Regions from separate parts of the Kocuria sp. CPCC 205231 genome, predicted to be linked through region 1. Evidence: riboswitches for the same ligand, from Rfam matches in the RefSeq annotation. Region 1 holds a riboswitch; the other holds the start of a gene.
The links. A riboswitch is a leader RNA that binds a small molecule or an ion and turns the genes downstream of it on or off. The one in region 1 is predicted to bind thiamine pyrophosphate.
Positions count from the first base shown of each region.

Region 1 (3,319 bases):
CAGGTGACCTCGGCCCACCGGCCCGCGGGGGTTTCGATCATGGGGTAGTAGGTGGCGACCCATTGCGTGGGGGAGTGGGCGTGCAGCTCGACTGCAAGGGCCCTGGAGATGTTCATGCCAACTTCCTGTGCACGGCGGAAAGATTGTGTGCCGGTCCTGGTGCCGGTCTGGGTCCAGGCCGCGTCACCGGGCCCGAGGAGAGCATAATGAGAGTTCCTCAGAATAGGCAGTGAGTCGATCATTATGGAAGCAAGCTGAGCGATCTGATTCCCGCCCGTCTTGCCGGCCATGGGTTGCGAGACGTCACGCCGGACGACTTCGGCGGCCATGAATGGTTGCGGTTTTCCGCGGCTCGGTGTGACTCGTCGGAGATGAACGGCGCCCTTCTCGAGGATCCGAGTGGCGGGGTGCGAGACAGCTTGCCCGGGGCCGGCTGTCGGCATCCGGCCGGCACTGCGCCCCTGGGAGTCGTTCTGGTCCCAGGGGCGCGACGTCTGTGCCGGCGTCAACTGCTTGGTGCTGCTGGGGGGTCCTCAGGTGGTGGAGACCGTGGGGGCGTCCAGGTAGACCTTGGATCCGGCGGCCCGGAACTGGGCGGACTTCTCCTGCATTCCGGCGATGGCTTCCTGTGCGGCGGTGCCGCCGAACTGGTCGCGGATGTCCTGGGAGATGCGCATGGAGCAGAACTTCGGCCCGCACATCGAGCAGAAGTGGGCGGTCTTGGCCGGTTCGGCCGGCAGGGTCTCGTCGTGGAAGGCCTCGGCGGTGTCCGGGTCCAGGGACAGGGCGAACTGGTCCCGCCACCGGAACTCGAAGCGGGCCTTCGACAGCGCGTCGTCCCGCTCGGTGGCCCCGGGGTGGCCCTTGGCCAGATCCGCGGCGTGGGCGGCGATCTTGTAGGTGATCACCCCGGTCTTCACGTCGTCCTTGTTCGGCAGCCCGAGGTGCTCTTTCGGGGTGACGTAGCACAGCATGGCCGTGCCGTAGCGGGCGATCTCGGTGGCCCCGATCGCGGAGGTGATGTGGTCATAGCCCGGGGCGATGTCGGTGACCAGCGGGCCCAGGGTGTAGAACGGGGCGCCGTGGCACAGTTCCTGCTGCCGCTCGACGTTCTCCCGCACCAGATGCAGCGGGATGTGACCGGGGCCCTCGACCATGACCTGCACGTCGTGCTCCCAGGCCCGGGCGGTGAGCTCGGCCAGGGTGTCCAGCTCGGCGAACTGGGCGGCGTCGTTGGCGTCGGCGATCGACCCGGGGCGCAGCCCATCGCCCAGGGAGAAGGCGACGTCGTAGCGGGCGAAGATCGTACAAAGCTCCTCGAAGTGGGTGTAGAGGAAGTTCTCCTGGTGGTGGGCCAGGCACCACCCGGCCATGATCGACCCGCCCCGGGAGACGATCCCGGTGACCCGCTCGGCGGTCAGCGGCACGTAGCGCAGCAGCACCCCGGCGTGGACGGTCATGTAGTCCACGCCTTGTTCGCACTGCTCGATCACGGTGTCGCGGAAGATCTCCCAGGTCAGGGCGTTGGCTTCCCCGTTGACCTTTTCCAGGGCCTGATAGATGGGCACGGTGCCGATGGGCACCGGGGAGTTGCGGATGATCCACTCCCGGGTGGTGTGGATGTCATCGCCGGTGGACAGGTCCATCACGGTGTCGGCCCCCCAACGAGTGGCCCACTGCATCTTGTCCACCTCCTCGGCGATCGAGCTGGTGACCGCGGAGTTGCCGATGTTGGCGTTGATCTTCACCAAGAACGCCCGCCCGATAATCATCGGCTCGGCCTCGGGGTGGTTGATGTTGGCCGGGATGATCGCCCGACCCGCCGCCAGCTCGGAGCGGACCAGCTCGACGTCGCAGTTCTCCCGCAGGGCCACGAACCGCATCTCCTCGGTGATGACCCCGGCCCGGGCGTAGTGCATCTGCGTGACCGTCCGGCCCTCCCGTCCCCGCAGAGGCACCGGGCGGGCGCCCTTCCATTCCTGGGAGGCTTCACCACGCCGGATCGCGGAGCGGCCGTCGTCGAGCAGGTTCCGCTCCCGCCCCAAGTAGGTCTCGACGTCCTCCCGGCCTTGGATCCAGGAGGCCCGCAGCGGTGGGAGTCCGACCACCGGGTCGCTGCCCGGGCCGGCCGTGCGGTAGACCCGTAGCGGCGGGTTCGCCGCCCCGCCCGGGGAGTCCGCCAGGGTGATCTCGGTGACCGGCACGTGGAGATCGCGCTCGGTGTCGTGGGCATACGACAGGGCGTGCGCATTCGATGCACTCATGGGAAATGTTCCTACTTCCTTCGCCGGCATTACCCGGACAGGTTCGACGGTCGCAGGCTGCCTCAGCCCGATCTCAGCCCCTGCAATGGGGCTCCCGTGTGGACGGCACCGACCCTAACACCTGCGTGACCACCGTCACCACCCAGACGACCACCGCATCGAGCACCACTCCTCTTTTCCTCCAGGACCGAGGCGACTCGGCTTTCGCAGTCGGCCGAGGCGGCGCTCAGGCGTGATCGGTCGATGAGCCGGGACCGGCAGCCTCGGCAGGAACGTCGTCGGTTTCCTCCGGCTCCGAGACGGTCGTGGCCTTGGTGCGGTTGCCGGTGATGACCACACCCTCGGTGGTGAGATCAACGCAGAGCATGCCGTCCTCCACGAACGGCTTCCACCGCCTCGTAGCGGTGGTGTCGATCCCGTAGTGCTGGGCGAACGCGGTGGCCGAGACAATGGCCTGCCCCGGCCCGCGCTTAGAACCGGTGCGAACCGCATAGGCATGCGGGGACGAGTCATCGGCTGGGCGCAGAGCCATGACCTGACGATCCTGGTCGTAGAGCAACTCCACCGTCTCAGTATTGCCGAGCAGGTCATGGGCGGCCTTGTTCAGCGAGATCACGCCTCGCTTCTGAATCGTGACACTGGGCGCCTTCGCCAACGGAGTCATCCTCTTGTCGAACACCTCAAAAGGCACCAAGCTCTCCCATCCATCGAACATCTGTAGACCAAATCAACAATGCCCAGCGTAGTCATTGCGCCGCAGGTTCGACCACGTTCTGCGCCCATGCTATGCATGCCCTGCACGGCGCGCATCTGCCCAAGCGCTTCGAACGCCCCCGGGTCTGTCACACAACACCGGAATCGAACCCTTTGTATGACCTAGGATAAGTAACGGGTTAAGTGACATTAAAGGGAGGTCGGCGGATTCGCGACCGCCTTGTCACGCAAACGGTCGTATAAGTGATGGAGGATCAGTGCCATGCTGGTGGGCTACATGCGGGTGTCGAAGGCCGACGGGTCGCAGACCACCGACCTGCAGCGCGACGCGCTGCTGGGCG
Region 1 is NZ_JAVKPP010000023.1:20,860-24,178, forward strand. Features, by position in the region: gene RF640_RS17390 (hypothetical protein) at 1-116, opposite strand, end outside; gene thiC (phosphomethylpyrimidine synthase ThiC) at 534-2,264, opposite strand; TPP riboswitch at 2,263-2,372, opposite strand; gene RF640_RS17400 (hypothetical protein) at 2,491-2,880, opposite strand; gene RF640_RS17405 (recombinase family protein) at 3,241-3,319, shown strand, end outside.

Region 2 (3,319 bases), on a different contig from region 1:
ACGGCGGTGATGATCTCGATCGACTGGCCCTCCGCCACGGGGGTCCGCCGCCAGCGGCTGCGGGGCACGACCGCGGCGTCCACGGCGACGGCCACGCCGAGGCGCCCGCCGTCCAGCGGGGCGCCGTCGGGCCCCAGGGCCCGGCCGACGGTCTCGGCGACGAGGTCGACGACGGTCGCCTCCGCCGCCACGCGGTGCGGGCGGCCGTTGAGGGTGATGGCGGTCATCGGGTGCTCCTGCTCCGGGGCCCGGGCCCGGCGGCGGCCGGCGCGGGATCCCCTGGACGGGCCTCGACGGGGCGGTCGAAGCGGTGCGGGTCGGTGGTGGCGAGGTGCTCGGCGTCGGCGGCCGGATCGGCTCCGGACCCGCCGGCCACCAGCTGCGCGGCGAGCCGGGCGGCCAGCGGGGCGAGCAGGACGCCGTGGCGGAAGTAGCCGGTGGAGACCACGAGCCCCGGCACCGGCGAGCCGTCCGGGTCGCGGACCCGGCCGAGGTACGGGATGTCGTCCGGGGTGCCGGGCCGGGCGCGGGCCAGCACCTCGATCAGCTCGAGGTCGGCGACGCCGGGCACGAGCGCCTGGGCGTCGCGCAGCAGCCGGAACACGCCGCCGGCGCTGGGGCCGCTCAGGTCGTCCTCGCGGGAGGTCGCCCCGATCACCACGGTCCCGTCGGCGCGGGGCACCAGGTAGACGGGCACCCCGTGCACCAGGCCGCGGACGGTGCGCTCGAGCAGCTCCGGCGCCCCGGCGGGGACCCGGGCGCGCAGGATGTCCCCGTGCACCGGCCGCAGCGGCGGGTGCCAGTCCTCCGGCAGCCCCTCGAGCTCGCCGAGCCCGGCGCCCGGGGCGAGGACCGTCCAGGTCGCGGAGACCATCCCGCCGCCGGCCAGGCGGACGCCCGTCGCCGCGCCCTCGGCGTGGCGGCGCAGCCCCGTGGCGAGCCCGTGGACGAGGCGGGCCGGTCCGCCGTCGCGCACGGGCGGGACCCCGGGGGCCTGCGAGGGCCCGGCGGGCTCCGGGAGCTCCGGGAGCTCCGGGGCGACGAGGGCCGCGAGCAGCCCCGCCACGAGGCGGCGCGGGTCCACCTGGTGGTCGTCGGGGATCCGCAGCGCGGCGGACAGCCGCGGGCTCAGGGCCGGCTCGAGGGTGCGGGCGGCGCGCAGGGTCAGCTGCTCCACGGTCATGCCGTGGCGCCCCTGCAGCTCGCGGAGGTCCGTCAGGGCCTGCCGGTCGGCGGCGTCCACGCCGCACACGAGGGTCTCGGTGGCCCGGTGGCCCACCGTCCCGCCGGCGGCCTGCTCGAGGGCGGCCACGAACGCCGGGTACTCGGCGGCCGAGGCGGTCATGAGGGGGTACAGGGGCTCCTGCTGGTACTGGACCTCGCTCACCGGGGCGAGCATCCCGGCCGCGGCGCGGCTGGCGCCGGAGCCCGGCTCGGGGTCCACCACGACCACCGAGCGGCCGCGGCGGCGCAGCTCCCAGGCGGTGGCCAGGCCGATCACCCCGGCGCCGACGACGGCGACGTCGGCGCGGACGTGCTCGGGCCGGTCGACCAGCGGGTGGGGCGCGGTCGTGGGGGCGGGGTGCGCGGCAGTCACAGGGAACGTCCTTTCCTCCGGCGGCATGACCCGCATCAGGTGTGGCGGTCGGCGCTGGACGCCCTCTCAGCCCCCGGTGGGGCTCCCGCAGAACCGCTGACCTATCATCAGCGTGTGACCCAGCCTACCCGTGATGCCTCCGCCCCCGCCGAGTCCTCCCTGCGAGAGACCCGGACGGCCAGACTCCTCGCCGCCCGGCTGTACGTGTGCACGGACGCCCGCCGGGACCGGGGCGACCTCGAGGACTTCCTGCACGCCGTCTGTGCCGGCGGCGCTGACGTCGTCCAGCTGCGGGACAAGAGCATCGACGCGGACGAGGAGATCGCCGCGCTGGAGCTGCTGGGCCGGGTGGCCGCCGAGTACGACACCCTGTTCGCGGTCAACGACCGCGCCGACATCGCCACGCTCGTGGGCGCCGACGTCTTCCACGTGGGCCAGCACGACCTCAGCCCCGCCCAGGCCCGGCGGCTCCTGGGCCCCGACGTGCTGATCGGGCGCTCCACCCACGACCTCGGACAGGCCACGGCGGCGCTGGAGGATTCGGACGTCGACTACTTCTGCACCGGCCCCGTCTGGGCCACGCCCACCAAGCCGGGGCGCCCGGCCACCGGGCTGGAGTTCGTCCGCGCGGTCGCCGAGCTGACGGAGGCCCGGCTGGACGCGGACCCGGAGGTCCTGCCCGTGCCGTGGTTCGCCATCGGCGGCATCGACGAGACGCGGCTCCCGCAGGTGCTGGAGGCCGGGGCGCGCGGCGTCGTCGTCGTCCGCGCCGTCACCGAGGCCCCCGATCCCCGCACCGCCGCCGGGCAGCTGCGCGGTCTGCTCCCCGCCTGAGCCCGGGGCGGCCCCCCGCCCGCCTCACCGTCGGCTCCCCGCCGCCGTCCAGCACGTTCTGAGAGCATGGACGCAGGACGACGACGGAGAGGTGGCCCATGGACCCCGAGCTCGACCCCCAGGTGCGGCACGCGGTGGAGCGCCCCGCGGAGACCGCCCGCGGCCCGGAGGACGCGCAGCTGCGCGTCCGGCTGGCCGGTGAGCCCGCCCGCCGCGCCCTCGGCACGCACTGGGAGCAGGGCCTCCCGGAGGACGCCGCCCCGAGCGACGACCGGCTCGCCGCCGCCGTGCTGCTCGCCACCCTCTTCGGCGACACCTTCTGGCTGGAGCGCGCCGCCCGGCTGCCCAGCGACGTGCCGGGGTGCCCGTCCGCGCCGCCGAGCGGGCTGCTGGAGCTGACCCGGGTGCCGGGCGCCCGGGCGGCCCTGGCTGCCGTGCTCGAGCGCCCGCTGCTGACCGGGCTCCTGGAGTGGGGCACCAACCCCCTGCCGGAGCAGCCCCCGCTGGCCGTGGCCCGGGCCGCCCGGGACCTGGGCATCCCCGACGACGGGCGCGTCTACAAGGTGGTGCGCCGCCGCGCCGAGCGCTTCCTGGCGCGGGAGCACGACGGGTCCGAGCCGCTCGAGCAGTTCGTGACCCTGCTGAACGAGGCGGAGCGGGGCCACCGCGAGGACGGCCCCGTGCTCTCGGGCGAGACCCTGCCGCCGGCGGCTCCCCCGGCGCCGGGTCCGACCGCGGGATCCTCCTCCGCGGCCGGCCCGGCCGCGGACGGTGACATCCGCCCGGGAACACCCCCGCCCGGCGCCCCTCCGGCGGGCTCACCGGGGAACCCCCAGTGGGGGGTGAGCCCCGCGAGCCCGGCCCCGCCGCCGCCCGGGCAGTTCCCGG
Region 2 is NZ_JAVKPP010000002.1:292,553-295,871, forward strand. Features, by position in the region: gene thiS (sulfur carrier protein ThiS) at 1-227, opposite strand, end outside; gene RF640_RS02995 (FAD-dependent oxidoreductase) at 224-1,597, opposite strand; TPP riboswitch at 1,593-1,696, opposite strand; gene thiE (thiamine phosphate synthase) at 1,802-2,431, shown strand; gene RF640_RS03005 (hypothetical protein) at 2,530-3,319, shown strand, end outside.
Region 2: it holds a riboswitch for thiamine pyrophosphate, as region 1 does, so the genes downstream of both, RF640_RS02995 (FAD-dependent oxidoreductase) here and thiC (phosphomethylpyrimidine synthase ThiC) in region 1, are expected to answer to the same signal.